One region of the Pseudomonas sp. BE134 genome, then DNA from elsewhere that is predicted to be linked to it. Evidence: predicted binding sites of a transcription regulator. Region 1 holds the regulator's gene; each other region holds the start of a gene.
The links. Region 1 encodes FliA, which starts transcription of late flagellar genes. Its sites were predicted from a motif close to CTAAAGTTTNNNNNNNNNNNGCCGNTAA; they were not measured.
Positions count from the first base shown of each region.

Region 1 (10,035 bases):
CCTATCACAAAAGGCTTTATCGCTCTCTCGGCAGCGTTATTGTCGATCGGTAAAAAACCAGCCTCCACATAACGCTCCAGCCGGCTCCAGTTGCTCGCCAGATAATTAACCGCCTTGCCCAGCACACTCTGCGGCGTCACCTGAGACTGGGTTTTATCCAGCCAGCTTTTCAGTTGACCCAGGATCGGCAAGCTCTTTTCCTGACGCCCGATAAACCGCTGCTCGTCGCTGCCGTCTTTCAGTTCACGCTCGATGCCGTACAGCTTGTTGATCATCGTCAGCGCGATATCGGCACGCCCGGTCTTTCCCTTGGGCTGCACTTTCTGCGCGTCGACGAACTTGCGGCGCGCATGGGCCATGCATGCCAGCCGCTCAACACCCGGTTGCAACGCCAGTGCGTTATAACCCGCGTAATCATCAGTCATTACGTAGCCGCGATAACTTTCCAGCAGCCGCAGCGGTACTTCCTGCGCACGGCTGGAGGTGTAGTCGAACAGCACGACTTTTCGATCCGGTGGCCCACTGGCCTGTACCCACATCCAGGATTGGCTGGTCGGGTCGCGATCCGGTTCTTTAAGCACCTGGACGCGAGTTTCATCGCAGTGGATGACCGGACTTTCCAGTAATCGGTCACGCATCAGATTCAACAGCGGTTGCAGATGTTCGCCGCACTGGATCACCCAGCGAGCCAGTGTTTGCCTTGGGATATCAATGCCATGTCGGCTCAATACTGTTTCGAAACGGTGCAGCGGTAAGCCATCTACATATTTGGTCGTTAACAACATGGCCAAAACGCTTGGGCTGGCCATGCTCTTTTCAATCAACTGCGCAGGTTTGTCAGCGGTGACCGGAGCCCTTTCACAGCCGCGGCAACCGTAGACCTTGCGGATATGTTTTATGACCCGGATTTGCATCGGCACGATATCCAGCTGCTCGCTGGTTTCTTCACTCACCACATGCTTGCGGCAACAGCAGGCACACGTCAGTTCGTGTTCAGGCAGTTCGTGGATGACTTCGATACGCGGCAGATTAGCCGACAGAGGCTTACGCTTACCACGACGTGGAGTCGGAGCGACAACCTCTTCGTCGACGTCGCCGACCAGAGTCATCGGCTCGCTTTCAGGTTCGTTGAACAGCGCCAGTTGCGGCGTATTGGGTTCAACGGTTTGTTCGCACTTGCGACCGAATAAACGGTCGCGCAAAAGCTTGATCTGTTCTTTCAGGTCGACGATATGAGTCTGATAAGCCTCCGCCGTTACCTGCTGACGACTGAATGCCTCAAGCAACATTTGCTTGAGCAAGGCTGGGTCATCAGGAAGGTCTTCGGGCATTAAATTCATGCCCGGATTATACCCGTCAGACGACGAATCTTGGAGTCAGAACTTGATGCGGGCGGTTGCGCCACAGATCAAAACCGTCGAGCAACCAATTCAGTTCCTGAACGCTTAACACGATGGCTTCCTCGGTGGCGTCGGGTGATGTTTTGAAGCGCTCTGACTCCAGGCGTTTGAGCCAAAGGCAAAAGCCGTTGCGCTCCCAGTAGAGGATTTTCACTCGATTACGGTGGCGATTCAGAAAAACAAAAAGCACGGGGTCGAACACCGCGACTTTAATATCCAGCTCGACCAGCGCAGCCAGGCCATCGATGGACTTTCGGAAGTCCACGGGCTTGGGGTAGAGGTACACTTTTTCGACTTTTGCATTGGGTCGCATCATGAGGTGCTGGCTCCAGAAAGAGTTGGGGAGCACAGCTTCGAGCATCAGATTTCGACTTGGAATGTGGGCTTCATGGAGCGCTTACTGAAATTTGTCTCGGGCACGTTGGAACAATATCCACGTGATCGGGCAATCGGTTACACCGTTACTTTTAAATTGATGCTGGATTTCACCCATTTTGTGCAGATGGCAAACATCTACATTCCGGGTTATTTGCAAGAGCGGACTAACGCAATTCGACCCGAATTGGGAGGGTTGGCGTATCACCATACCTACAGTCCGTTTTATGGTGCTGCCGGAAAAATCATCAACAACGCAACGCTCTTCGAGCTCTTTACGGGGCCGGATTCATACATGGATGACTGGATCAGCGCAGTGATGGAAAGGCGATATCACAGGCCGCAATTCAAAATAGAGGGAGACCTGATGTTTATTACCGCCCGGCAGGATTTTCGGTGGGAAGATCCTGAGCGGCAGATCGGGATCAAAGATCTTGGAATCATCCCCTTTCATTGGGCGCTGACCCTGTTAGTACAAATCAAGAAGGAACCGAAATAGTAACCCCCGTTTCTATCGTGACGCTGATGTATACGCATGAAGAGGCTGTGGACGTCGACGGTGTCACAGTGCTTAAGGGCGCACGCTACATCAATGGCAAAACATTGAGTTTTGGTCCAATCACTGACAAACAGATTCTGACCGCGGGCTAATCAATCGAATCGTCCCTCGGCAGCTGCTACAACAAAACCCCAATCGCCCCCTCTATTTAACGCCTTGGCAAAAGTTGGAAGGCTTCTTGCAATAGCCGCCCTGCGCCTGCTTCAGGCGTCAAAAGTTTGCTTTAAAGGAACGGGGAAAACCGGTGGATCGCTCTCAGTTACTCAACAATGCCCGCACAAACGTTGCCGACTTGAGTCGGGGCAACCTGGGTGTGCCGTTGTTGCTGCTGGTCATGCTGGCCATGATGATGCTGCCAGTGCCGCCGTTCCTGCTGGACGTGTTCTTCACGTTCAACATTGCGCTGTCCATTGTCGTGCTGCTGGTCTGCGTCTACGCGTTGCGGCCACTGGATTTTGCGGTGTTCCCGACCATCCTGCTGGTGGCGACGCTGTTGCGACTGGCGCTGAACGTGGCTTCCACACGGGTGGTGATGCTCCACGGTCAGGATGGTCATGCCGCCGCCGGTAAGGTGATCCAGGCCTTCGGTGAGGTGGTGATCGGCGGTAACTACGTGGTCGGTATCGTGGTCTTCGCGATTTTGATGATCATCAACTTCGTCGTGGTGACCAAGGGTGCCGGGCGGATTTCCGAGGTGAGCGCGCGATTCACCCTCGATGCGATGCCCGGCAAGCAAATGGCAATCGACGCCGATTTGAACGCCGGCCTGATCGATCAGAACCAGGCCAAGTTGCGCCGGATGGAAGTGGCCCAGGAAGCCGAGTTCTACGGCTCCATGGACGGTGCCAGCAAATTCGTGCGCGGCGACGCCATTGCCGGCCTGCTGATTCTGTTTATCAACCTGATCGGCGGCATGGCGGTCGGTATCTTCCAGCACAATATGAGCTTCGCCGACGCCGGCAAGGTTTACGCGTTGCTGACCATCGGTGACGGTTTGGTGGCGCAATTGCCATCACTGCTGTTGTCCACTGCGGCGGCGATCATGGTGACCCGTGCTTCCGGTTCGGAAGACATGGGCAAGCAAATCAACCGCCAGATGTTCGCCTCGCCAAAAGCGCTCGCCGTCGCAGCGGGTTTGATGGCAGTGATGGGCCTGGTGCCGGGCATGCCGCACTTCTCCTTCCTGAGCATGGCGGCGGTCGCTGCCTGTGGTGCTTACCTGTTCTGGAAGAAGCAGAACGTGGTCAAGGTCCAGGCCCTGCAAGAGGTCAAGCGACAGCAGGAACTGCTGCCTTCGCCGGCCCGCGCCATGGAGACCAAGGAGCTGGGCTGGGATGACGTCACGCCAATCGACATGATTGGCCTGGAAGTCGGCTATCGCCTGATTCCACTGGTGGACCGCAATCAGGGTGGGCAACTGTTGGCGCGGATCAAGGGCGTGCGCAAGAAGCTGTCCCAGGACCTGGGCTTTCTGATGCCGACGGTGCATATTCGTGACAACCTCGACCTGGCACCCAGTGCCTATCGCCTGACCCTGATGGGGGTGATTCTGGCTGAGGCGGAGATTTATCCGGAGCGCGAACTGGCGATCAACCCGGGGCAGGTCTACGGCACGCTTAATGGCATAACCGCCAAAGATCCGGCTTTTGGGTTAGAGGCGGTCTGGATCGAAATCAGTCAGCGCGCCCAGGCGCAATCGCTCGGTTACACCGTGGTCGATGCCAGTACGGTCGTGGCCACTCACTTGAACCAGATTCTGTACAAACACTGCAGCGAACTGATCGGTCACGAAGAAGTCCAGCAACTCATGCAATTGCTGGCCAAAAGCTCGCCCAAGCTGGCTGAGGAGTTGGTTCCGGGCGTGGTTTCGCTGTCGCAGTTGCTTAAGGTGTTGCAGGCGCTGCTGGCCGAACAGGTGCCCGTGCGAGATATTCGCAGCATCGCCGAGGCGATCGCCAACAACGCCGCCAAGAGTCAAGATACTGCCGCTCTGGTGGCCGCTGTGCGTGTCGGCGTATCCCGCGCAATCGTCCAAAGCATTGTAGGCACTGACTCTGAGCTACCCGTGATCACTCTGGAACCAAGGTTGGAACAGATATTGCTCAATAGTCTGCAGAAGGCAGGACAAGGCTCGGAAGAGGGTGTTCTGCTGGAGCCAAGCATGGCTGAAAAACTGCAGCGCTCGTTGATCGATGCCGCGCAGCGTCAAGAAATGCAAGGTCAACCGGTGATTCTGCTGGTGGCCGGCCCGGTTCGCGCGATGTTGTCGCGATTTGGCCGACTGGCAGTCCCGGGCTTGCATGTGTTGGCTTACCAGGAAATTCCTGACAACAAGCAAGTGACCATCGTTGCGACAGTAGGGCCCAACGGCTGAGGTAGTGGTTTATGCAAGTTAAGCGTTTTTTCGCCGCCGATATGCGTCAGGCCATGAAACTGGTTCGTGATGAGCTGGGCGCCGATGCCGCCATTATTGGCAATCGCCGGATTGCCGGTGGTGTCGAGTTGACGGCTGCGCTGGATTACAAATTGTCGGCGCTGGCCCCGCGTGTTCCGAACATGGAACTCGAGGATGAGCTGCGCAAGACCCAGTCGCGCATCGTCACGGCCCAGGCCGAATTGAGCCTGCGTGGCGACGGCGAAACCGAAGGCGACAAGACCACCAATCGCCAGTTGTTCGCCGGCCTGCCATTGACGGCCGCCGAGCCGCTGATCGAACCGACCTACGCCGAACCGCGTCGCGCGGCACCCGCCCCGGCACCTGCCGCCGGCGGTGTTGACCCACGTGCGTTCGACTCGATGCGTTTTGAGCTCAACAGCCTGCGCGAACTGATGGAAGTGCAACTCGGCTCGCTGGCCTGGAATCAGCTGCAAGGCAGCCGTCCGGCCCAGGCTAACCTTTGGCGTCGCCTGCAACGCATCGGCCTGTCCGGCCCGTTGTCCCGCGATTTGTTGGCTATGATTCCTGACATTGATGAACCCCGTCAGGCGTGGCGCATGTTGCTGGCGCATTTGGCGCGGATGATCGCCACACCGGAAGTCGAGCCACTGGAAGAGGGCGGTGTGATTGCCATGGTCGGTCCTGCCGGTATGGGCAAGACCACCACCCTGGCCAAGCTCGCCGCCCGTTACGTACTCAAGTACGGTGCACAGAATATCGCGCTGGTGAGCATGGACAGCTTTCGCATTGGCGCCCAGGAGCAGCTCAGGACGCTCGGGCGGATTCTCAATGTGTCGGTGACCCATGTCGATCCGGGGCAGTCATTGGTACAGGCGCTGGAACCGCTGCTGCGCAAACGCGTGGTGTTGATTGATACCGCGGGCCTTCAGGCCAGCGATCCGGCACTGCGTATGCAACTCGAAAGCCTGGCCGGACGTGGCATCAAATCAAAAAATTATCTGGTGTTGGCAACCACTAGCCAGAAACAGGTTCTAACAGCCGCTTATCATAGCTACAAGCGTTGTGGGCTCGCTGGCTGCATCCTGACTAAACTGGATGAAACGGCAAGTCTGGGCGAGGTGTTAAGCCTGGCGATCAGTCATGAGTTGCCGGTGGCTTATCTGACCGACGGCCCGCGGATTCCGGATGATTTGCATCTGCCGCGACGTCATCAGTTGGTCAGCCGCGCCGTTAGCGTACAAATGCAGGAAGAACCCAGCGAAGAAGCCATGGCTGATATGTTCGCTGATATTTACCACAGCCCGACCAAGCAGGTCGGCTAAGGTAGTAATGAACAGTTTTTGTACCTACATCGATGGCCTGCCATGCATTGTTCCTTTAGCGAACGCGCAGCCAGTAATGTGGCCTCCGTCTATGCAAGACAAGGTAAAGAAATAACATGGGCAGCATGCATCCCGTACAGGTGATTGCGGTGACCGGCGGCAAAGGTGGCGTCGGCAAGACTAACGTGTCAGTGAATTTGTCACTGGCCCTGGCCGAGCTCGGCCGTCGCGTCATGCTGTTGGACGCTGACCTGGGCCTGGCGAATGTCGACGTCCTGCTGGGACTGACACCCAAACGTACCCTGGCCGACGTGATTGAAGGCCGCTGCGAGCTGCGCGACGTTCTGTTGCAGGGGCCGGGCGGTGTTCGAATCATTCCGGCGGCCTCCGGCACACAGAGCATGGTTCACCTGAGCCCGGCTCAACACGCCGGCCTGATCCAGGCCTTCAGCGACATCGGTGACAACCTCGACGTCCTGGTGATCGACACGGCTGCGGGTATTGGCGACTCGGTCGTCAGCTTTGTTCGTGCAGCGCAAGAAGTCTTGCTGGTGGTCTGCGACGAGCCGACCTCCATCACCGACGCTTACGCGCTGATCAAGTTGCTTAACCGCGATTACGGCATGAACCGCTTCCGCGTCCTGGCCAACATGGCCCAGAGCCCGCAAGAGGGTCGTAACCTGTTCGCCAAGTTGACCAAGGTCACTGATCGCTTCCTCGACGTCGCTCTGCAGTACGTCGGCGCGGTGCCTTACGACGAAAGCGTGCGCAAGGCCGTGCAGAAGCAACGCGCTGTTTACGAAGCCTTCCCGCGTTCCAAGTGCGCCCTGGCCTTCAAGGCCATCGCGCAGAAGGTCGATACCTGGCCATTGCCTGCCAACCCGCGCGGGCACCTGGAGTTTTTCGTCGAGCGGCTGGTGCAGCAGACCGCGGGTCCCGTTCTATGACAGCCAGTGGCTACAACCTCTACAAGAACTCGGCACGTGACGCGCAGTACGAGCTGATCGAGCGTTACGCGCCACTGGTCAAACGCATTGCTTACCACTTGCTGGCCCGTCTGCCAGCCAGTGTTCAGGTTGAAGACCTGATCCAGGCCGGGATGATCGGCCTGCTGGAAGTGTCGACCAAATACGACGCCAGCAAGGGCGCGAGTTTCGAGACGTACGCGGGCATACGAATCCGCGGCGCCATGCTTGATGAAGTGCGCAAGGGGGACTGGGCTCCGCGTTCGGTCCACCGAAATACCCGCATGGTCAGTGACGCAATTCGCTCTATTGAAGCTAAAACCGGTCGTGACGCTAAAGATCACGAGGTTGCGGCCGAACTCCAATTGAGTCTCGACGATTATTACGGGATTTTGAACGACACCCTCGGTAGCCGCTTATTCAGTTTCGACGATCTGTTGCAGGACGGCGAACACGAAGGGCTGCACGAGGATGGCGCGAGTGCTCATCTCGAGCCGTCACGCGATCTGGAAGATGAACGCTTCCAGGCGGCGCTGGCGGACGCGATTGCCAATTTGCCGGAGCGTGAGCGACTGGTGTTGGCGCTGTACTACGACGAAGAGTTGAATCTCAAGGAAATCGGTGAGGTCCTGGGGGTCAGCGAATCGCGGGTCAGCCAGTTACACAGCCAGTGCGCGGCCCGTTTGCGGGGGCGTTTGGGGGAGTGGCGAGCGCGCTGAAGGCAGTGTGGGGGACACTGCGAACGAGTCTGGTGCGGTTTTGAACGGCACTGGTCGCGATCTGTTGTGCTCCAGACAGTCATCGAATGCATTGCCGGTTTGAATGAAATGGCGTGTCCAGGTGCTGGGCGCGTTTAAGACTGCTTGGAGGTCGAATTGGACAAGAACATGAAAATCCTCATCGTTGATGACTTCTCAACGATGCGGCGGATCATAAAAAACCTGTTGCGTGACCTTGGGTTCACCAACACGGTCGAAGCCGACGATGGCACTACTGCCATTCCGGTTCTCAACAGCGGAAGCATCGACTTTCTGGTAACGGACTGGAACATGCCTGGCATGACCGGTATCGATTTGCTGCGCCACGTGCGCGCCGATGAAAAGCTCAAGCACTTGCCGGTGCTGATGGTGACTGCTGAAGCCAAGCGCGAGCAGATCATCGAAGCGGCCCAGGCCGGTGTAAACGGCTATGTCGTCAAACCCTTCACGGCCCAGGCGTTGAAAGAAAAAATCGAGAAGATTTTCGAACGCATCGGTTGATCCACTGCGCCACGGGGGAGCTATGGAGCATAAAGAATCTTCAATGGGCGATTTTGAATCGACCCTGAAAAAACACGCAGTGGAACTGGTCGAGAGCCTTGAAAAGGGCCGGTTCGGCGACGCTGTGCAATTGATCCATGAGCTCAATCAGACCCGTGACCGCGGCCTGTACCAGGAAGTGGGCAAGCTCACTCGCGAGCTGCACAGCGCGATCGTCAATTTCCAGATTGACCCTGACATGCCGCAAGCCGAGGAAGTTTCACAGATCACGGACGCCACTGAGCGCCTGGGGTATGTGGTCAAGCTGACCGAGGCTGCGGCCAACCGCACCATGGATCTGGTGGAGAGCGCCACGCCGCTGGTCAACAGCTTGAGCGCAGAAGCCCAGGCGTTGAGCACGGACTGGAGCCGGTTCATGCGTCGCGAAGTCGGGGCGCAAGAGTTCCGTGAGCTGGCCCGTCGGGTCGACGGTTTCCTGACTCGCAGCACCGAAGACAACCGCACGGTGTCGAGCAACCTCAACGACATCCTGCTCGCTCAGGATTACCAGGACCTCACCGGTCAGGTCATCAAGCGCGTGACTCAATTGGTCACCGAAGTTGAAAGCAACTTGCTCAAGCTCGTACTCATGGCCAGCCAGGTAGATCGCTTTGCGGGTATCGAACATGACCGTGAATCGATGCTGGCTGAAAAAGATCCGCAAAAACATCTCTCTCAGGGTGAAGGTCCGCAGATTCATGCCGATAAAAGAGAAGATGTTGTGTCCGGTCAGGACGATGTGGACGATTTGTTATCCAGCCTAGGATTTTAGAGTTTTAGCATTTTAGGTTTTTTAGGTTTTTAGACCTCAGGAGCACCCCCTTAATGAGCTTCGGCGCCGATGAAGAGATCCTTCAGGATTTTCTGGTTGAGGCCGGCGAGATTCTGGAGCAACTGTCCGAACAGCTGGTCGAGCTTGAAAGCCGACCGGATGATGCGGACTTGCTCAATGCAATTTTTCGCGGTTTTCACACTGTAAAAGGGGGCGCCGGCTTCCTCCAGCTCAACGAGCTGGTGGAGTGCTGCCACATCGCCGAGAACGTGTTCGACATCCTGCGCAAGGGTGAGCGACGCGTGGATTCGGAACTGATGGACGTGGTCCTGGAAGCGCTGGACGCGGTGAACAGCATGTTCAGCGAAGTCCGCGAGCGCAGCCCTATCACGGCTGCAACACCTGAATTGCTCGCGGCACTGGCCCGTCTGGCCGAGCCGCAATCGGCCGATGAACAGGCACCCGTTGCTGAAGCGGCGCAAGCACCTGCTGCTGAAACTGAATCGGACGACATCACCGATAACGAATTCGAACAACTGCTGGACTCGCTGAACGCTGTCAAGGCTCAGGCCGAAGCTCCGGTTGCTACACCCACGCCGGTCAACGATGCCGCGGCCAGCGACGAAATCACCGACGCCGAGTTCGAGTCACTGCTCGATCAACTGCACGGTAAAGGCCAGTTCGCTGTCGATGCCGTGACCGCCGCACCCGCCGCGCCCGTTGCCCCGAAAGCAGCAGGCGACAGTAGCGACATTACCGATGACGAATTTGAAGCACTGCTCGACCAGTTGCACGGCAAAGGCAACTTTGCGGTGGATGCGCTGGAGTCGGCCATTGCTTCGGTATCGGTACCGGCTGCGCCGACTGCAGCTGCAGCGGGCGGCGATCTGATCTCCGATCACGAGTTCGAAGCGCTGCTCGACGAATTGCATGGCAAAGGCAAGTT
Region 1 covers NZ_JAVDUA010000026.1:44,209-54,243, reverse strand. Annotated here, with positions in the region: gene tnpC (IS66 family transposase) at 1-1,340, opposite strand, end outside; gene tnpB (IS66 family insertion sequence element accessory protein TnpB) at 1,357-1,761, opposite strand; gene J2Y56_RS20755 (hypothetical protein) at 1,789-2,274, shown strand; gene flhA (flagellar biosynthesis protein FlhA) at 2,579-4,708, shown strand; gene flhF (flagellar biosynthesis protein FlhF) at 4,720-6,054, shown strand; gene fleN (flagellar synthesis regulator FleN) at 6,171-7,001, shown strand; gene fliA (RNA polymerase sigma factor FliA) at 6,998-7,738, shown strand; gene J2Y56_RS20730 (chemotaxis response regulator CheY) at 7,907-8,278, shown strand; gene J2Y56_RS20725 (protein phosphatase CheZ) at 8,301-9,089, shown strand; gene J2Y56_RS20720 (chemotaxis protein CheA) at 9,143-10,035, shown strand, end outside.

Region 2 (10,035 bases), on a different contig from region 1:
ATCAGTTTTCGTGAAGCATTCTGGTTCTGGCTGAAGTTAGGTTTCATCAGCTTTGGCGGGCCAGCCGGACAGATCTCGATCATGCACCAGGAGCTGGTGGAGCGTCGGCGCTGGATCTCCGAACGACGCTTTCTGCATGCCCTCAACTACTGCATGTTGCTTCCAGGGCCAGAGGCCCAGCAATTGGCCACCTATATCGGCTGGCTGATGCATCGGACTTGGGGCGGGGTAATTGCTGGCGTGCTGTTTGTGTTGCCCTCGTTGTTCATCCTGATCGCTTTGTCGTGGCTGTACATCGCCTTTGGCGAAGTGCCTGTGGTGGCTGGGCTTTTCTATGGCATCAAGCCTGCCGTGACCGCCATCGTTGTGCAGGCGGCCCATCGAATCGGTTCTCGGGCATTGAAAAACAATTGGCTATGGGCGATAGCGGCCGCTTCATTCATAGCAATCTTCGCGTTCAATCTTCCATTCCCGTTGATCGTTCTGGGCGCAGCACTGATCGGGTATGTCGGTGGCCGCCTGACGCCCGAGAAATTCAGGGTGGGTGGTCATGGCGCCGCCAAAAAGTCCTTCGGCCCGGCCTTGATCGACGACGACACCCCGACTCCGGATCATGCAAGATTCAGCTGGGTGAAAGTGGTATCGCTCGCACTGATTGGCGCTGTGCTATGGGCATTGCCGATGGGAGTTTTGACCGCACTCTTTGGTTGGGAAGGCACCTTGACCCAAATGGGCTGGTTCTTTACCAAGGCGGCGTTGCTGACGTTTGGCGGTGCGTATGCCGTGCTTCCCTATGTTTATCAGGGCGCCGTCGGTCATTATGGCTGGCTGACCCCGACACAAATGATCGATGGTCTGGCGCTGGGCGAAACCACGCCCGGGCCGTTGATCATGGTGGTGGCTTTCGTCGGGTTTGTCGGGGCCTATGTCTCGCAAGTATTCGGTGCCGATCAGGTGTTTCTGGCGGGGGCTGTGGCTGCCTCCCTGGTGACATGGTTCACCTTCTTGCCCTCGTTCCTGTTCATCCTGGCGGGCGGTCCGTTGGTGGAATCGACCCACAATGAACTCAAGTTCACCGCCCCTCTCACTGCCATTACGGCAGCCGTCGTTGGTGTGATTCTCAATCTGGCGTGTTTCTTCGGCTATCACGTGCTTTGGCCGAACGGTTTTGGCGGCAGCCTGGATTGGCCCTCTGCACTGATCGCTATCGCAGCGGCCATTGCGTTGTTCCGCTTCAAGCGGGGCGTGATTCAGGTGCTGATGGCCTGTGCAGTCGTCGGCCTGGCCGTGCATCTGCTGCGCTAAACAACGTACGCGTTGGTTAAAAGTTCTTTGGCAGGCGTCGAGCCCGCCAGATCGCCCGTCGATGAGTCCCTCTCAACCTAAAGGTAACGGTACTGTTGGCCGATAACCCGAACGGTCATGCTTTTCTTCTTCTTAAAATTGCCTGGAAATCTTCGATGCTGTCGTATCACCAAAAGAGTTTTCTGATCGTCGATGATTTCTCGGATTTCCGCAGTTCCGTCAGGTCCATGCTGCGTGAGCTGGGCGTCAAGGACGTGGATACCGCAGACACAGGCGAACAGGCGCTGCGCATGTGTTCGCAGAAATCCTACGATTTCATCCTGCAGGATTTTCACCTTGGCGACGGCAAGAAGAACGGTCAGCAGGTCCTCGAAGACTTGATGATCGAGAAGCTGATCAGCCATGAAAGTGTGTTCGTCATGGTCACCGCCGAAACCAGCCAGGCCATGGTGCTCAGCGCGCTGGAGCACGAACCGGATGCCTACCTGACCAAGCCGTTCAACCGCTCTGGCCTGGCTCAGCGCCTGGAGCGTCTGGAGCAGCGCAAGAACTTGCTCAAGCCGATCCTGCAAGCACTCGATCGTGGCAAACCGCTGGAAGTGCTCAATGCCTGTATCGAACTGTGCAAAAAGGACATCCGTTATTCGCCGCTGTGTCTGCGTTATCGCGCAGATGCGTTGCGCGACTTGAATCAGAACGAAGCGCTGGAACGCCTCTATGACAGCATCATTGCTGATCGGCCGTTGCCGTGGGCGTTTGCCGGGCTGGGCCAGTTGCTGTTCAAGCGCGGTCACGTCAGCCAGGCCAAGGGCATCTACGAAAAAGCCCTGAAAGTGTTTCCGATGATGCCGGCGCTGTATGACGGCATGGCCGACGTGCTGGTGGTCGAAGGCGACAACAGGGGCGCGCAGAAAGTATTGGAAGAGGCCATTCGCCTGTCGCCGCTGGCCGTGCGCCGGCAAGCGCTGCTAGGCAAACTGGCAATGGCCAACGAAGATTTCGACACCGCCTCCCGGGCCTACCGTCAGGCAGTGTCCCAAGGTGCTCAGTCGCGCTTCAAGGATGCCGAAAGCAATCTGGGACTGGCACACGCCCTGATCAGCAAAGGCAGCGAGAAAGGGCTGGATACCCGCACTCGCCTGGAAATCAACACGACCCTCAGCCTGGTGGCCAAGGAGAACCCGAGCGACCCGGGCCTGCAGATTCGTGCGCGCCTGATGAAAGCCACCAGTCTGTTGCTAAACGACGCCGAAACGGCCGAGAAGCTCACCGAGCAAGCGATGATGCGCCTCGATGGCATGGAGCAATTCATGAGTGCCGAAGCGGCGCTGCTGGTGGCCAAGCAGTTGCAGATGCTTGGTCAGGCGAGCGCCGGAGCGTCGATGTTGAAAAACTGCGCGGAAATCTACGGCGACGATCCGGTGGTGATGAAGGGGATCGCCAAGCTGACCGATGACCCGACGATCCTCAGTTCCAGCAACGCGGCCGCCGACCTTAACCGTCAGGGCGTGCGGGTGTACAAGACCGGCAACCTGGCGGAGGCCCGAGCGGTGTTCCGCAAAGCGCTGGCGATGCAGCCCAAAAACATCAGTATCGCCCTGAACATGGCGCAGTCGCTGTTGCACGGTACTGATACCAGTGTGCCGTCGGCCGAAATCGAAGAATGTCGGGTCTGCCTGAAAATGGTCGGATTGATGCCCGACACCGACGCGCGTTATCCGCGCTATCAGAAACTGAAAATCAAGGCGTTCGGCGGATGAGCCCAGACAACCCGGCATTGGATTTTTCGACGGTGATCGCTTCCACCGTACACGACATGAAGAACTCGTTGGCCATGCTGATTCAGGCTCACAGCCAGTGGCTGTCCCGCTTGCCCGATCCGGCGCAGCACAGCCCGGAGCAGGGCGTCATCGAGTATGAGTTCGCGCACCTCAATGGCATGCTGGTGCAGTTGTTGGGCCTGTACAAACTGGGCGTCAATCAGCTGCCGTTGCAGCCGGCCTACCATGATCTGGATGACTTTCTGGAAGCGCAACTGGCCAGCCATCAGGAAGTCTTCGCCAGTCGCGGCATTATCGCGACCTATGAAGTCGACCCTTTGAGCCCGTTGGGTTTCTTCGACCGTGAGTTGGTTGCCTCGGTGTTGGCCAACATCATCAACAACGCCATTCGTTACGCGCGCCAGTCATTGCTGATCAGCGTCAGTGACGAGGGCGGCCAGTTGGTGCTGACCGTCAATGACGATGGCGACGGCTATCCCTGCGAGATGATCGAGTTTCAGGCCGACTATGTGCAGGGCATCAATTACAGCAGTAGCAGCACCGGCCTGGGCCTGTATTTTGCCGGTCGGATTGCCGCGCTGCACCAGCGTAATGGTGTCGGCGGGAGTACCCGGCTCAGCAACGGCGGTCCGTTGGGCGGTGGAGTGTTCAGCCTTTACCTGCCCTGACAATTCTTTATTGTGTGGCGCTGCTTGATATTCTGAGCGGGCAAAGTCTATTTTGTTCGGGGCGTGCCACCCGTATGCGTCGTCGAATGCCTTCTGGCAGGACGAATCTGAGCTGCCGAGTATCTTTTCGTAGCCCTGTACCTTGCAGGCTGTACTTGAGCGTCTGAAACGTAGCCAATTGGCGAAGGAACTGTTTGGCAATGAGTTCATCGAAGGCTACGTCGCTTCGAAGTCCATTTGAGCTGACCCGCTTCTTTGACGAACTTACTCCCTGGGAACGGCGTGTTTTAGCAACCCGGGCCTGACGCTTCGCCGTCTTCGGTCTATTGTTTCGATAGTCCGATCTTCACTGCAAGGAGCCGCTCGGAACGCCGATGCGCCAAATCTGGAAATCCTTTCGAGCTCTGTATTTCGCCTCGCTGATGATGTTGATCGGCTCGGGCCTGTTAAGCACGTACCTGGCCTTGCGCCTGGCCGCCGATAACGTCGACAGCCTGTGGGTCGGTGCGTTGATGGCGGCCAACTATTTCGGCCTGGTGCTGGGCGGCAAGATCGGTCACCGACTGATTGCCCGGGTCGGGCATATCCGTGCGTATGCCGCGTGTGCCGGGATTGTTGGTGCGGCCGTGCTCGGCCATGGGTTGACCGACTGGCTGCCGGCCTGGCTGTTCCTGCGGGTGATCGTCGGCCTGGGCATGATGTGCCAGTACATGGTCATCGAGAGCTGGCTCAACGAACAAGCCGACGCCCACAAGCGCGGCAAGGTGTTCAGCGGTTACATGATCGCTTCCTATCTGGGGTTGGTACTGGGTCAGTTGATTCTGGTCATGCACCCCGGCCTGGGCCTGGAACTGCTGATGCTGGTCGCCCTGTGCTTCGCCTTGTGCCTGGTGCCGGTGGCGCTGACTCGACGGATTCACCCGGCGGCGTTGCACCCGGCCCCAATGGAGCCGCGCTTCTTCATCAAGCGCGTGCCGCAGTCGTTGAGTACGGTGCTGGGGGCGGGGCTGATCGTGGGTTCGTTCTACGGTCTGGCGCCGTTGTATGCCTCCCAACAGGGGTTGTCCAACGAGCAGGTCGGTCTGTTCATGGGTAGCTGTATTTTTGCCGGCCTGCTGGTGCAGTGGCCGCTGGGTTGGCTGTCCGACCGTTATGACCGGGCACTGTTGATCCGCTGTTTTGCCTTCAGTCTGGCCGTGGCTGCGTTACCGCTGGCGATCCTGAAGGTCGTGCCGATTGAGGTGTTGTTCATTTCCGGGTTCCTGTGTTCGCTGGTGCAGTTCTGCCTGTATCCATTGGCGGTAGCGTTCTCCAATGACCACGTCGAAGGAGATCGTCGGGTCTCGCTGACGGCGATGCTGCTGGTGACCTACGGCGTCGGCGCCAGCATCGGGCCGCTGGTCGCCGGGGTGCTGATGAAGTTGTTTGGCAGCCAGATGCTTTATGCGTTTTTCAGTTTCTTCGCGCTGGTGCTGGTGTGGCGGATCCGCCCGAAAGCGGTCACCAACCTGCATCAGGTCGACGATGCGCCGCTGCATCACGTGGCCATGCCGGACAGCATGTCGAGTTCACCGTTGGTGGCGTGCCTTGATCCACGGGTCGATGAGCAGGTCGTGCAGGAGCAGATGCACAGCCCGCCCCATCCAGAATCGGAACCGGGACCCGAAGTGGAGCCAGAAGCAGATTCGACGCCACCACAAGACCCTGACTCGGGACGCGAACAAAGTTTTACTGAAGCCAGACCCTGATTTTGCATGCATAAAAAAACGGGCAGTCACCGCAAGGGACTGCCCGTTTTTTTGACGCGTCGTATCAGAGGTCGTCTTTGTCGAAGCGCCGTGCTTCACGTTGAAGCTGGTACACGAACCGCTCGACCTGACGCTGCACCAGCCCGCTCATGTTATGAAAACGGATACCGGCGAAGGTAGTGGAGACCTTTTCTTCGAAGTGCAGATAACGCAACTCCACGGGTGTGGTCATGCTGCCGAAGGGCAGGGCGGCGGTGAAGCGGTCGTAGACCTGACCCAATTGCAGCCGGCCGGTAATGTCGCCGTCAAAACGCAGCTTGCAGCCGGTGGCGGAAATATCCAGCAGCTTGCCGCTGACCGGCGATTTGAGCTTTTCACCACCCAGTTCGACCTCGACCAACTGCGCCAGCTTCAATGCCGCCCGGAAGGCGTTGCGGCGCTGGTGGTAAACCACTTCGTCAGGGAGTTTGCCGCGATAGCAGCGCGTGTTGCTGAATTCGTCGATGCTCAGTGGGCCGTTGCTTTCCCAGGCGATGCGCACACCATCATGGAAGCCTTCGACCCGAAACGACTCGCCCGCCAGCAGATAGCGCTCGCCATCGCGCGGCACCATTTCGTCCAGGGCGATCATGTTGGCGTCACGATCGACGTCTACCAGATAGCTCTGGAAACGCTGGTTGCGCTCATGAAACGTAATGATCAGCGGGTCATGACTCTCTTGTAGCTGCCGAAGGTTGCCAGCGATCTCCATTGGTGTGGAAAGCACCTTGGGTGGCTGCGGAGCATCTTCCGCGTTTAAGGCATAGGACACGGTTCATCATTCTCCGGACAAAATATGACTGCGCATAGCCGGCATATTGCCAGCATGTGGCACGTCTTGATAGAGCGAACTCATCGACAGGTTCAAGCCTGACTGAGCGGGCGTGGCTTCGCTAAGTGGGAGGTCGATCCGCGGGCATCGTAAAGCGCGGGTGGTTCGCCGCCGGTAAGAATTTTCAGCTGATTGGCCGTGGCGGCCTGCTGAATCAGGATCGACTGACCATTGTTGACATTGATCGTCTGGCACTGAGTCAGCAGGGCTGTCAGCGCGTCGCTCTGTTCCAGCAGTTGCTCACCGACGCTTGATTGGCTGGCGAGTTGCTCCAGGCCCTGGCGATTGGTGGGCAGGTTGAGGCTGGCGAGGATTTCGCTGCGTTTGCGGCCATGCTGTTCGAGCAGAATGATCATTGCCTGTTTGCTCGCCAGAATGTCTTCGAGCAGCGGCATGTCGCGACCATGCAGTGCGAGGGACTCGGTCTGCAGCAATTCCAGCAAGTGTTGAGCTGGAGCGAAGTCGTCGATGATCAGTTGCAGTAAATTAGTGTCGTGCATGGCTGGCCTTGGGGTTTAAGCGTCCAAAAGCCTGGCGCAGGCCGTGGCCTAGCGCTGGGCTTCGAAGTTGAGCAGTTTGCTGGCTACACGGTTGCTGTCGACTTTATAGCTGCCATCGGCAATCGCTGCTTTCAACTCGGCCACCCGGGCGTTGTCGACGGCAGGCTGATCGCGCAGCTTGTCAGTGACCTTCTGCAACTGCTGAGCCTCATTGCTGAGGTGTACCGATTCCCCGCTTTTGGCGGTACTGGCCTGTTCTGCCGGGGTATTCAGCGGCGCGGATTTGCCGGCTTCGGCAGTGTCCTTGCTGGCGCTGGTACGCGTACTGCCGGGCAGTGACGAGGAACTGTTCAAACGATTGAAGTCGATGACCATGATTAAAAACCTCTGGGAATTTGGACGCTTGCCATGTTTTCGGCTCTCCCTGCAAAAACTTTAGGCCCATTTATCAATGAGCGTGCATGCGCCAGCGCATTTCCGGCGTGCGGCACAGTTTAGGGAACAGCTACGGTCAGCGCCATATTTTCACCCACAGAGATCTCTACATGGTCACTTCCACCTGGCCTGGCGCGATGACTTGCGCCTTGATGACCCGTTGGGAGTTGAGGTTTTTCACCCGAATCTGTTCACGTAAACCGCCATTCGACAGGGCTTCGCCCGGCATGCGCACGCTGAGCGTACCGCTGCGGGCGGTAATCACCACCTGGTCGCCCTTGGTGATGACTTCGGCCTGTTCCAGATGAACCTGCGTCAGGACCTGATCGGTGACCGTTGGTCGGGTCAGTTTCTGCCCGATCGCCTGATCCGTGGAGGTGAAATAACCCTGGCTGATCAGGCTGATGTCTCGTTCGCGCAGCATGACGTCACCCGGTTCGATATAGCCGGCTCGCTTGAGTGGTCGGGTGGTGGTGACAACGTCGCGAAACAGGCGGACTTGAGCGGGTACGAAAACCGTCCAGGGGGCGCTGCTGTCGCACCGGACCTTGACCGTGACCCGACCAATCGGGGTCGCCGGGCTCTCTAAAGTGGCTGTCAATTCCTTGTCGCACAGGGGCATACGCAGTCGGGGGTCGAGCTGGTTGACCTGAATCTCATAGCGACCTTCGGTTTGACTGCTCGCCAAATAGTCTTCGACAGTGAACTCAAGAAAGCCCTGAGTGACGCCGATAAGCATGTCAGGCAAGGTAACTGCATCAGCAAGGGCAGGACTGTCAGCGTTGAACAGGCACACGGCCGATATCGCGCAAAGCCATTGGCGAGCGTTTGATGTCAGGCGTCGAAAAAATGTCGGTTCTGTGTTCATAAGCGTTCAAAAGCAAGCGCCGTGCCGTTTAGTGATGACAGCGCGTCGCAACACACTCAAGCGTTGTGTAGGAGTCGGTGCATGGCTGGTGTAATGGATGCGGTAAACCAGCGCACGCAACTGGTAGGGCAGAATCGCCTCGAGCTGTTGTTGTTCCGTCTCGACGGCCAGCAGCTTTATGGGATCAACGTGTTCAAGGTTCGGGAGGTGCTGCAATGCCCCAAACTCACGCTGATGCCCAAATCCAGTCCTGTCGTGTGCGGTGTGGCAAGTATCCGGGGGGCAACCATTCCGATTCTTGATCTGGCGATGGCGACCGGCTCCGGCGCGTTGAAAGATCAAAGCAATCCGTTCGTGATCATCACGGAGTACAACACCAAGACCCAGGGTTTCCTGGTGCGCTCGGTGGAACGCATCGTCAACATGAACTGGGAGGAGATTCATCCGCCACCCAAGGGTACCGGACGCGATCATTACCTGACGGCTGTGACGCGGGTCGACAACCAGCTGGTCGAAATCATCGACGTCGAAAAAGTGTTGGCGGAAGTAGCGCCGACACCGGACGCGATTTCAGCCGGTGTGATCGATGTCGAGACCCAGCACAAGGCCTTGTCCTTGAAGGTCTTGACGGTCGATGACTCGTCGGTGGCGCGCAAGCAGGTCACTCGTTGCCTGCAAACCGTCGGCGTTGAAGTGGTGGCGTTGAACGACGGCAGGCAAGCGCTGGATTACCTGCGCAAGCTGGTCGACGAAGGGAAAAAGCCGGAAGAAGAGTTCCTGATGATGATTTCCGACATCGAGATGCCGGAGATGGACGGGTACACGCTGACGGCCGAGATCCGCAACGACCCACGCATGCAAAAGCTTCATATCATCCTGCATACTTCGTTGTCGGGGGTTTTCAATCAGGCGATGGTCAAGAAAGTCGGTGCCGATGACTTCCTTGCCAAGTTCCGTCCTGATGACCTGGCATCCCGGGTAGTCGACCGGATCAAAGCAGCAGATATCAGCTAGGAGCCTTCTGCTCCTGGTGGTTCATACGATTTAAGAGGCGGCATCTTTGTCTACGGGTAATTTGGATTTCGAACAGTTCCGGGTCTTCCTGGAAAAGGCCTGTGGCATTTTGCTCGGTGAAAACAAGCAGTACCTGGTCTCGAGCCGTCTCAACAAACTGATGGAACAGCAGGGCATCAAGTCGCTGGGTGAACTGGTCCAGCGCATTCAGACCCAGCCACGCAGCGGTTTGCGCGAGATGGTGGTGGATGCCATGACCACCAACGAAACCTTGTGGTTTCGTGACACCTATCCCTTTGAAGTATTGAAGAACAAGGTGTTGCCCGAAGCCATCAAGGCCGCACCTGGTCAGCGCTTGCGGATCTGGTCGGCGGCCTGTTCATCGGGGCAGGAACCGTATTCGCTGTCGATGTCCATCGATGAGTTCGAGCGCGTCAACCTGGGCCAATTGAAGATGGGCGCGCAGATTGTGGCCACCGATCTGTCCGGCACCATGCTGACCAACTGCAAGACTGGCGAGTACGACAGCCTGGCGATTGGCCGTGGTCTGTCGCCCGAGCGCCTTCAGCGTTATTTCGACCCGAAAGGGCCGGGACGCTGGGCAATCAAGGCGCCGATCAAGAGCCGGGTGGAGTTTCGCTCGTTCAACCTGCTGGATAGCTACGCAGCGCTGGGCAAGTTCGACATCGTGTTCTGCCGCAACGTGCTGATCTACTTCTCCGCCGAGGTGAAAAAAGACATCCTGTTGCGCATTCACAGCACGCTCAAGCCAGGTGGCTATCTGTTCCTCGGCGCGTCCGAAGCGCTGAACGGTTTGCCGGATCATTACCAGATGGTCCAGTGCA
Region 2 covers NZ_JAVDUA010000012.1:84,934-94,968, reverse strand. Annotated here, with positions in the region: gene chrA (chromate efflux transporter) at 1-1,305, shown strand, start outside; gene J2Y56_RS12320 (tetratricopeptide repeat-containing response regulator) at 1,461-3,065, shown strand; gene J2Y56_RS12315 (sensor histidine kinase KdpD) at 3,062-3,754, shown strand; partial or broken gene J2Y56_RS12310 (glutamine synthetase) at 3,888-4,059, shown strand; gene J2Y56_RS12305 (MFS transporter) at 4,129-5,502, shown strand; gene J2Y56_RS12300 (flagellar brake protein) at 5,567-6,313, opposite strand; gene J2Y56_RS12295 (flagella synthesis protein FlgN) at 6,406-6,873, opposite strand; gene flgM (flagellar biosynthesis anti-sigma factor FlgM) at 6,922-7,248, opposite strand; gene flgA (flagellar basal body P-ring formation chaperone FlgA) at 7,415-8,176, opposite strand; gene J2Y56_RS12280 (chemotaxis protein CheV) at 8,258-9,190, shown strand; gene cheR (protein-glutamate O-methyltransferase CheR) at 9,237-10,035, shown strand, end outside.
Region 2: flgM (flagellar biosynthesis anti-sigma factor FlgM) is a predicted target of FliA. The motif match lies at 7,285-7,312, and genes of this name have one in related genera.

Region 3 (10,035 bases), on a different contig from region 1:
GGAGGATGAAGTGGCCATGACTGAGTGACTCCAGAAAAAAACCGCTAGATGGCGGTTTTTTACGGTGGGACGATAAATGGCCAAAGCACGCACGCATCAGCCGGACGATCTATTTTTCGCTGCACAGGATTAACAAAACATTACACTGAGCAGTGTAGTTTCTAGGTTGCATCAAAGCCGCTCACAAGTAAACTACCGAGTGTAATTCCCCTCTGCATCCTGCCGAAGCGTACTTATGACAGCTCCACAGCGCCTCACCGACCGAAAACGCGAAGCCATTATTCAGGCGGCGATTGCCGAATTCCGTGCAAACGGTTTCGACATCACCAGCATGGACAAGATCGCCGCCACTGCCGGTGTGTCGAAGCGCACGGTGTACAACCACTTCCCGAGCAAGGAAGAGTTGTTTGCCGAAATCCTCAATCAACTTTGGACACGGCTGACGGCAGTAGAAGAAATGTCCTACCGCCCTGACCTGCCTCTGCGCGATCAGATGCGTCTGATGTTTCAGGCGAAATTGCAGATGCTGGGCGATGACAATTTTCTCGATCTGGCGCGGGTGGCTATTGCCGCCACCATCCATTCTCCGGAGCGTGCACAGCATATGGTCGCCAGAATGGGCGAGCGTGAAGAAGACCTGACCGTGTGGATCCGCGCAGCCCAGCTGGACGGTCGATTGAAACCGGTCGACCCCGCCTTTGCCGCCCAACAGATCCAGGGAATGCTCAAGTCCTTTGCGTTCTGGCCGCAGATTTCCATGGGGTTGACGGGCCTGTCGCCCGAGATGCAGACCACCGTGGTGGAGTCGGCGCTGGACATGTTCCTGGCCTGTTATCAGGTCTGCGAAAAGTGACAATTTCCGCTACTCCCCCCTTATCGCTCAGCTCAAAATAAAACAGCACAAGGTGTTTCAGAATGAAACTGGGGCTGGGGCTATAGTAAGCCTCAGTCCCAGCGCCATGCAGAGAGCATCATGACCACCCCGACCACCGAAACCATGTCCACCGCTCCCGTCGACCACCTGCGCTTTCACCGCCCTCACGCCCACTTGGCACCCACCTTCGGCAACGACAAATTCGCCCTGCGCGCCGAAGCCTTCGCGCGGTTCTTCGGCACGCCGACCTTTCTCGGTGCTCAGACGCTGATCGTGGTGCTCTGGGTGTGCCTCAATGTCTTCGGCGTGACCCATTTCGACGTCTATCCGTTCATCCTTCTAAACCTGGCGTTCAGCCTGCAATCGGCCTACGCCGCCCCGCTGATTCTGCTGGCCCAGACTCGTCAGGCGGCGCGCGACAAAGCGCAGTCGGAAGCCGATGCGCAGCACCGTGAGGCCATCGCCGTGGCCAACACCGAACGTCAGGCCCAAGCCGCAAAAAACACCGCACAATTGTTGGAATTGCTCGAACAAAACACTCGGCTCACCGAGATGACCAAGACCCTCACCGAACGCATTGAAAACCTGACCACTGAGATGCATCAGCACTTCGTGCGCAAAGCGCCACCAACGGTTTAGCGCTCGCTCAGGGCAGTCGCAATGCTCGTCCCAACTCATCAAACAGCGTCACCACCGAGCGTAACGCGCGGCAGTCAGGTCGGGTGAGCAACCAGAGCGCGGTGTCTAGCCGCGCGCTACAAGCCGTTGGCCACGATTCACAGAGGGATTCGCGGGCCGTTGAGCTCAAGGGGCATCCGTTCTTTGTCGCCACGCTGTTTCAGCCGGAACGTGCGGCGCTCAAGGGCACGATGCCGCCGCCGGTCCGTGCTTTCATCAAGGCTTGTGTGAGGCAGGAACCATGACAACGCCTTACTACGCGGTGATTTTCACATCCCGGCGCATTGAAGGGGATCAGGGTTACGCCGAGGCCGCTGAACGCATGCTGGAACTGGCCCGTGAACAGCCGGGGTTTCTCGGCGTGGAATCGGCCCGGGGCGACGATGGGCTCGGGATTACGGTTTCGTATTGGGCCAATGAAGCGGCGATTCTGGCGTGGAAACATCATCCCGAGCACAGTGAGATACGTGAGCGTGGGCGCTCGACCTGGTATTCGGCGTGTCATACACGGGTTTGCAGGGTTGAGCGGGATTATCGGTTTCAGCGCTGAAAATTGCGCTGTCCTTTAGGCCGCCTTCGCGAGCAGGCTCGCTCCCACAGGGGGGCAGCGTCGCTCACAAATCCCATGTGGGAGCGAGCCTGCTCGCGAAGGGGCCATCCCAGTTACCGCAAAACTCAATCCTGTACCAGACTCCTGACCGCCGCAATCTCCGGCACTTCTCGCCGCGTCATGTACACCCGCAAAGGCTCGGTAATGTTGATCCGGTCATCAATGTTCTGGTCCAGCAACAACTGAATCAATTCGCGTTTGAGCGTCATGACCTGCTCCGGCCCCGGCTCCCAGACAAACTCGCTCACTGGAATAATGCCGTCATCGGCCACGTCCATGCCGAACGAGTCTTCGCTGAATCGCACAATGTAATGACCCGTCTTGCGGTTGAGGCCGACAAAGCCGTTGAGTTGGTCGGCGGCCTGGCAGATGAGCTCGGAAGTGATGCGCATATAAACCTCACAAAAGGTCGGTAACGACCGGTGATCGATGGTTTACACGCAAGGGAAATGACGCGGGTTTCCCTCTTCCGGGGAAACTGCCGTGGCCAAGAGTACTGCAAAGCAGCGCCCATGGGCGCTGAAAAAATCTGTTTCAAACACGTTTATGTCGGTCTGGCGATAGCGCTGGTAACGCTCAGTTGTTAAAAGAGACGTCTTTGAAAATCTCTCTGCGAAAGGATCTCGACATGCCGGTTACCATCACCCAAAGCGCCCTGTTGCTGAGTCTGATGCTCGGCCTCGGCCAGGCACAGGCCGCCAGCGAACCCGCCCCGAACGCGCTGGCAAGCCGATTGGGCATTCCGCACCCGGCGGTGATCGCTCACCGTGGCGCGTCGTTCGATGCTCCGGAATCCACCGCCGCCGCCTACAAACTGGCCCGCGACCTGGGGGCTGATTATCTGGAGTTGGACCTGCAACGCAGCAAGGACGGCGTGCTGTTTGCCCTGCACGACAACAACCTGCAACGCACCACGGACGTCGCCACCAAATTCCCTGAGCGCAAGGACAGCGTGGCCAACGAATTCACCATTGCCGAGCTGAAAACCCTCGACGCCGGCAGTTGGTTCAACACGGCTTACCCGGATCGCGCGCGTCCTTCCTACGCTGGCCTGAAAATCCTGACCCTGGACGAAATCATCGACATCGCCCAGGGCAACCCGTTGCACAAACCCGGTTTGTACATCGAGACCAAAGAGCCGAAGCAATTCCCCGGCATCGAGCGCGACCTCAAGGACAAGTTGCAGGACCGTGGCTGGCTGAGCCCGGTGGGTTCGAAACTGGCGAAGAGTGATGTGGCGGTCGGTCAGGGCAAAGGCAAAGTGGTGTTGCAAACGTTCGAGAAGAGTAGCCTCGAACTGCTGCAACAGGAAATGCCGAAAGTGCCGAAGATCCTGCTGTTGTGGGTCGGCGAAGGCAGCATCGAGCCGCAATCCAAGGTGACGTTCGCCGAGTCCGGCGACAAGGAAAAAGCCACCTACTACGCCAAACAGGAACCGAAAGACAAAGCCGAATTCCAGCAATGGGTGGAGTATGCCAAGGCCCAGGGCGCCATCGGCACCGGCCCCTCCGCCGCGTTGACCGAAGGTGGCGACCAGAGCTACTCGGACCTGGTGAAACCGTGGATGAACCAATTCACCCACGATCAGGGTTTGTTGGTGCACGTTTACACCATTGACGATGCGGTGGATTACCAGAAGGTGATGGAGGCCGGGGTTGACGGGATTTTTACCAATCGGGCCAGTGAGTTGTTGAAGTTTTATAAACGGCCGGCGGCCGGGACGGTTGCGCAGTTGCTGCAAAATAACGGGTATTGAAACCCTAAAGATCGTTCCCACGCTCTGCGTGGGAACGATCCGGTAACGGGAATTAAGGATGAATTAAGTTGCCCCCGCTAATCTGATCCTACTTAAACAGATCAATCCAAGGAAAGAACCTCATGAAAACCCTGACTGCCCTGTTCACTGCCGCCGCCCTGATACTCACCGCAGGCCTGGCTCAGGCTAAAGACGTTACTGTCAATCAGATCCCTCAGCTGGCCAAAGATGGCAAGATCAAGCCGCTGGAAGAACTGAACCAGATCGTTATGAAGTTGCACCCGGGTGCCACGATTACCGACAGCGATCTGGACAACCACTTCAACAGCTACGAATACGAAGTCGAATTGCGCGACGCCAAAGGTGTTGAATGGGACGTGGATTTGAATGCCGCCACCGGCGAAGTCCTGAAAAACAAACAAGACGACTGATACACACCGCAAAAAGCCGCACGATTTGCCAATCGTGCGGCTTTTTTGGATCTGGCGTCTCGTCCTGAATAAGGTTTACACCTTCAGTCTTCCTGTGCAGGCTTAAGCGCTTAAACGCGCCGTCACTTTATTCAACTGCGACGACAACCCATGCAGGTTTTGGCTCGCGGCTTCGGTGCGTTGCACGTTGTCCAGGTTGGTACTGGCGATGCTGGTGATCTCGGTGAGGTTACGTGAAATGTCCTCGGCGACCGACGTTTGCTCTTCAGCAGCAGTGGCGATCTGGCGGTTCATGTCGCGAATCGCTTCGACGGATTGGGTGATCCGCTCCAGCATCGCCCCGGCCTCGGTCACTTGTTGCACGCTTTCCTCACTGCGTGTCTGACCACTTTCGATGGCGAGGGCCGCGTCCACGGCACCGGTTTGCACGGTCTGGATGATCTGGTTGATTTCGATGATCGATGCCGCCGTGCGCTGGGCCAGGCTGCGGACCTCATCGGCGACCACCGCAAAACCACGTCCGGCCTCACCGGCACGGGCCGCTTCGATGGCGGCGTTGAGTGCCAGCAGGTTGGTTTGCTCGGCGATGCCGCGAATCACTTCCAGCACTTTGCCGATGCGACCGCTGTCGGTTTCCAACTGACGAATGACCGTGGCGGTGTTGGCAATTTCACCGCGCATCTGAGTGATGGTGCGGATGGTGCCCTGCATGACTTTTTCGCCCTGCTGCGCGGACTGGTCGGCATCGTCAGCCGCCCGTGCGGCGTCGGCGGCGTGACGGGCGACTTCTTGTGCGGTCGCGGACATTTCGTTCATCGCCGTGGCCACCTGATCGGTGCGGTTGAACTGCTCGTTGGTGCCACCCGCCATGAGGCCGGCGATGGAGTTCAGTTCACCACTGGCGCTGTCCAGATCCTTGGCGCTGCGTTGCAAATGGCTGAAGGTTTCGGCGAGGAAATCGCGCAAAGTATTGGCTGCGACAGCTAACTTGCCCAGCTCATCCTGACGGGTACTGACCACACGCTCGCCAATCTTGCCCTGGCTGAGGTGCGCTACATATTCGATCAGTTTTTGAATCGGTTCGACCAGGTTGCGGTTGACCAGCCACAGACTCAACAGACCAATCAACAAGCCCGAAGCGAGCATCACGATGATCCCCAGCAATACCGTGCGGTCAGCGTCGGCACTGATCAACTTTGCCTGCTCGTTGCCCTGCTTTCGCAATTCGCTGACCAATTCGCTCATCTGATCGCTGGCCGCGCGGTCCACGCCTTTCACTGCGGTATCGCCCGCTGTTGGATCGGCACCGGCGGCCACGTAGGCATCGCGGCCCTTGTGGTACGCGGCGCCCAGCAAGCGGTGTTCATCACGCAGACGTTCGATGCGGGTCTTTAGTTGCGGCTCGATGCCCTTCTGCCCGGCCAGCTCACCGAGGATGCTTTGCACCTCACGCTGACGGTCTTCGAATTGCTTCCAGTATTTGTCCAGGTCCGCCGGTTGCTTGCCTCGTAGCAGGACGTTTTTCCATTCCTGAACTTGCACCTTGAATTGCAGGTTGGCTTCATCGATCAACTGTGAAGTGCGCAGAGGGCCATCGATCAGATTCGCATAGCTCTGAACACCACTGGACAGAAAATGAAAGCAAGCCAAAGCAATCAGTAACATCGCCAGCAGGCTACCGCTCAACAAGGCGAGAATTTGTGCTCTCAGGGATTTTTGCAGCATCGAGTGATACTCATGACAAGGGGGGAGACACGCCATTACAAGGCGTGAACAGTGTCCGACATCCCTGTCAGCGACCGTGGCTCATGGCCAAGGGCGCGCACGTTAAGTAAGCGTGATCGGCGGTCCAGAGCGGTTCTTTAATCTATTTCGACCACCGGTAGAGCCGCTGTTTTTCCGCCATCACCCTGTCACAAAACTGTCAAAAATCCTTGCGATGATGCCGCTCAAGTGAACCTGTAAAACCCGCGACAGGCGCCTCCCTTGCGAGCACTCATGAACCACAGCATCGACCAAAGCCATCGCGACCCGGACCTGTTTGGCCTGCTGTACGGTTTCGTATTCCGCCCCGGTGAACGCGGGCGCGAGATTGATTCAGCCAAGGCGCTGCACTACCTGCAACAACCCGACGACAACGACCAATTCCTCTGGCTGCACCTGAACCTGGCCCACGCCGCGTGCGAGCGCTGGATGAAAAGTCATCTGGAGCTGCCGGACGAATTTTTCGAAGCACTGCACGAAGGCTCGCGCTCGACGCGCATCGAGCATGTGGATTCAGCCCTGCTGGCAGTGGTCAACGATGTGGTGTTCAACCTCAGCAGCATGATCTCCTCGGATGTCTCGACGCTATGGGTGTGCGCCCGCAGTCGGCTGATCATCAGCGCGCGCCTGCAACCGCTGCACTCGGTAGACAAGCTGCGCTCCTCGGTGAAGGCCGGTGAATGTTTTCGCTCGCCCCTGGAGTTGCTGGTGCATTTGCTGCGTGACCAGGGCGAGGTGCTGACGCAAATCGTGCGCAAGACCAGCTTGAGTGTCGATCAGATCGAAGATGAATTGTTGTCGTCGCGGCTGTCGACCAACCGGGCCGAACTGGGCGCTAATCGCCGGGTGTTGGTGCGCCTGCAACGCCTGTTGGCGCTGGAGCCGGGTTCGTTGCTGCGCCTGCTCAATCGACCGCCGCAATGGCTGCAGAAGGAGGACGTCAAGGAGCTGCGCAAGTCCACCGAGGAGTTTGCGCTGATCATCAACGACCTCATGGCGTTGGGTGAGCGGATCAAGCTGTTGCAGGAAGAAATCGCCGCCAACCTCAATGAGCAGAGCAACCGCACCCTGTTCACCCTGACGGTGGTGACAGTGCTGGCGTTGCCGATCAACATCATTGCCGGTTTCTTTGGCATGAACGTCGGCGGCGTACCACTGTCGGGCGATCCGGAGGGGTTCTGGATTCTGGTGGCGCTGGTCGCGACGTTTACCGTGATTGCGGGACGTTGGGCGTTTCGTAAGCGCCAGGATTACTGAACCTCACAGTGCCCTGTAGCAGCGGTGGATTCGGATCAACGGAATAACAAAAACCCCAAACCCTGACTTGGAACAGTCCCCCTGTAACAAATTGGAACGACCATCACTGACATTCCTCCTTCCTCAGGATTGTCCGTAATGGCTACTCCTTCCTTCCCCGCCAAAGCTCAGGCACCCGTCAGCAGCACCAGACCCCAACTCGATAAAAAACCCAGCGCCTTCACGCTGGTGATTTTTTTTGGCGTGCTGGCCATCGGGTTGCTGTTCACGGCTTATAGCCTGATGCGCGACGTGAAAGAAGTCGGCACGGTCGTCACCACCTGGACCCCGTATTTACTGCTGGGTGTGGCGCTATTGATTGCCCTCGGCTTTGAGTTCGTCAACGGTTTCCACGACACCGCCAACGCCGTGGCGACAGTGATTTACACCAACTCGATGCCGCCGAATTTCGCGGTGGCGTGGTCCGGGTTCTTCAATTTCCTCGGCGTGCTGCTGTCCAGCGGTGCGGTGGCGTTCGGCATCATTGCCCTGTTGCCGGTGGAACTGATTCTGCAAGTCGGCTCGTCCGCCGGCTTCGCCATGATTTTCGCCCTGTTGATCGCCGCGATCCTGTGGAACCTCGGCACCTGGTGGCTGGGCTTGCCGGCCTCGTCTTCTCACACGCTGATCGGCTCGATCATCGGCGTTGGGGTGGCCAATGCCCTGATGCACGGCCGTGACGGCACCAGCGGTGTGGATTGGGCACAGGCGACCAAGATCGGTTATGCGTTGCTGCTCTCGCCGCTGGTCGGTTTTGGTTTCGCCGCCCTGCTGTTGCTGGCGCTGCGCGCATTCGTCAAGAACCGCTCGCTGTACAAGGCCCCTGAAGGCAACACCCCGCCACCGTGGTGGATTCGCGGCATGTTGATCGTGACCTGCACCGGCGTGTCGTTTGCCCACGGCTCCAACGATGGCCAGAAAGGCATGGGCCTGATCATGTTGATTCTGGTGGGCACGCTGCCCATGGCCTACGCACTGAACCGCGCCATGCCGGCTGACCAGGCGCTGCAGTTTGCCGCCGTGGCGCAAGTGACCCAGCAGGCGCTGGTCAAGGCTGCACCGCAATTGGCCCCGGCCGACCCGCGCCCGGTGCTGTCTGACTACGTGCGCAGCAAGGAAGCCACGCCGCAACTGGTGCCGGCGCTCGCCGCACTCACCGGCAGCATTGGCGCTCAGGTCAAGGGTTACGGCTCGCTTTCCGATGTGCCGGCCGACGCTGTGGGTAACGTGCGTAACGACATGTACCTGACCAGCGAAACCATTCGCCTGATGGACAAGAACAAGGTCGGTAATTTCGACGCCGACACCAGCGCCAAGCTGCAACTGTTCAAGCAGCAGATCGATAACTCAACGCGGTTTATTCCAACCTGGGTCAAGATCGCGGTAGCGATTGCGCTCGGGTTGGGCACCATGGTGGGCTGGAAGCGCATTGTGGTGACGGTCGGCGAGAAGATCGGCAAGACCCACCTGACCTACGCCCAGGGCGCCTCGGCGGAAACCGTGGCGATGCTGACGATTGGTGCGGCGGACATGTTCGGCCTCCCGGTGTCGACCACCCACGTATTGTCGTCGGGTGTGGCCGGGACCATGGTCGCCAACGGTGGCGGTTTACAGATGAAGACCATCCGTAACTTGCTCATGGCCTGGGTGCTGACCTTGCCGGCGGCGATCCTGTTGTCGGGCAGCCTGTACTGGTTATTCACCCAACTGTTCTGACTAAACACAAAACCCTGTAGCAGCTGGCGCAGCCTGCGTTCGGCTGCGCAGCAGTCGTAAACCATAACGCGTGGTACATCAGACAAACCGCGTGCACAGGATTTACGACTGCTGCGCAGCCGAACGCAGGCTTCGCCAGCTGCTACAGGGATTTTTTTGCCTGTGCGAAAAGCATTTCGTCGCAAAAACAGGCATTTACGCATTTATTGAGCGACCACCCGCCGGTTGGCACTTCAGTTTGCTAACGTGTTGCCGACTCTTAGGAGACTCGATGCATTCAGGAGTGGAATCGTGAATCTGTATATCAATCAGCTTCAGCAAAAAGCTGACTTCAAAGAAGCTATCTACGCCGGCGACATCTTCCTGAACACTCAGCTGCGGGCGGCCAAAGAGCTGTGTGCGTTCGCTCAGGACAGCATCACCGCCGCTTTCGACGGCGAGACCAACCACCAGGCCCTGCACACGCTGATGCCGGTGGAAGAATTCGTGGTATTGGTGACGCGCCTCAAGGGCCAGTTCACCAACAGCCAGCGCGCCAAGGATTTGATCCTGTCGTTTATCGACGAGATCGGTGTCGACCCGCGCGATTACATTTTCGACGTGCCGCGTATTCGCGTGGTGCCCAACTATGACTACCTGCATGCCGGTGTCAGCTACGCGTACAAACCGCATCGCGACACGTGGTACGGCAGCGTCGATTGCCAGATCAACACCTGGATGCCGGTGCACACTATCCGCCCCGACCAGACCATGATGATCAACGCCGGCTACTTCGACGTGCCGGTGAAGAACACTTCCAGTGAATGGAGCCTCAACGACTGGATCAACAACCAGCGGCACAAGGCCAAGGACAACCTCAAGGAGGAAGTCCGCGTGCACCCGGTGCCGCTGGAGGCGATCAATACCGCGT
Region 3 covers NZ_JAVDUA010000012.1:145,704-155,738, forward strand. Annotated here, with positions in the region: gene J2Y56_RS12550 (MBL fold metallo-hydrolase) at 1-18, opposite strand, end outside; gene J2Y56_RS12555 (TetR/AcrR family transcriptional regulator) at 236-853, shown strand; gene J2Y56_RS12560 (DUF1003 domain-containing protein) at 974-1,513, shown strand; partial or broken gene J2Y56_RS12565 (LysR family transcriptional regulator) at 1,521-1,616, opposite strand; gene J2Y56_RS12570 (antibiotic biosynthesis monooxygenase) at 1,794-2,102, shown strand; gene J2Y56_RS12575 (DUF2025 family protein) at 2,228-2,554, opposite strand; gene J2Y56_RS12580 (glycerophosphodiester phosphodiesterase) at 2,791-3,918, shown strand; gene J2Y56_RS12585 (PepSY domain-containing protein) at 4,041-4,349, shown strand; gene J2Y56_RS12590 (methyl-accepting chemotaxis protein) at 4,452-6,110, opposite strand; gene J2Y56_RS12595 (transporter) at 6,348-7,370, shown strand; gene J2Y56_RS12600 (inorganic phosphate transporter) at 7,509-9,125, shown strand; gene J2Y56_RS12605 (hypothetical protein) at 9,417-10,035, shown strand, end outside.
Region 3: J2Y56_RS12590 (methyl-accepting chemotaxis protein) is a predicted target of FliA. The motif match lies at 6,188-6,215, and genes of this name have one in related genera.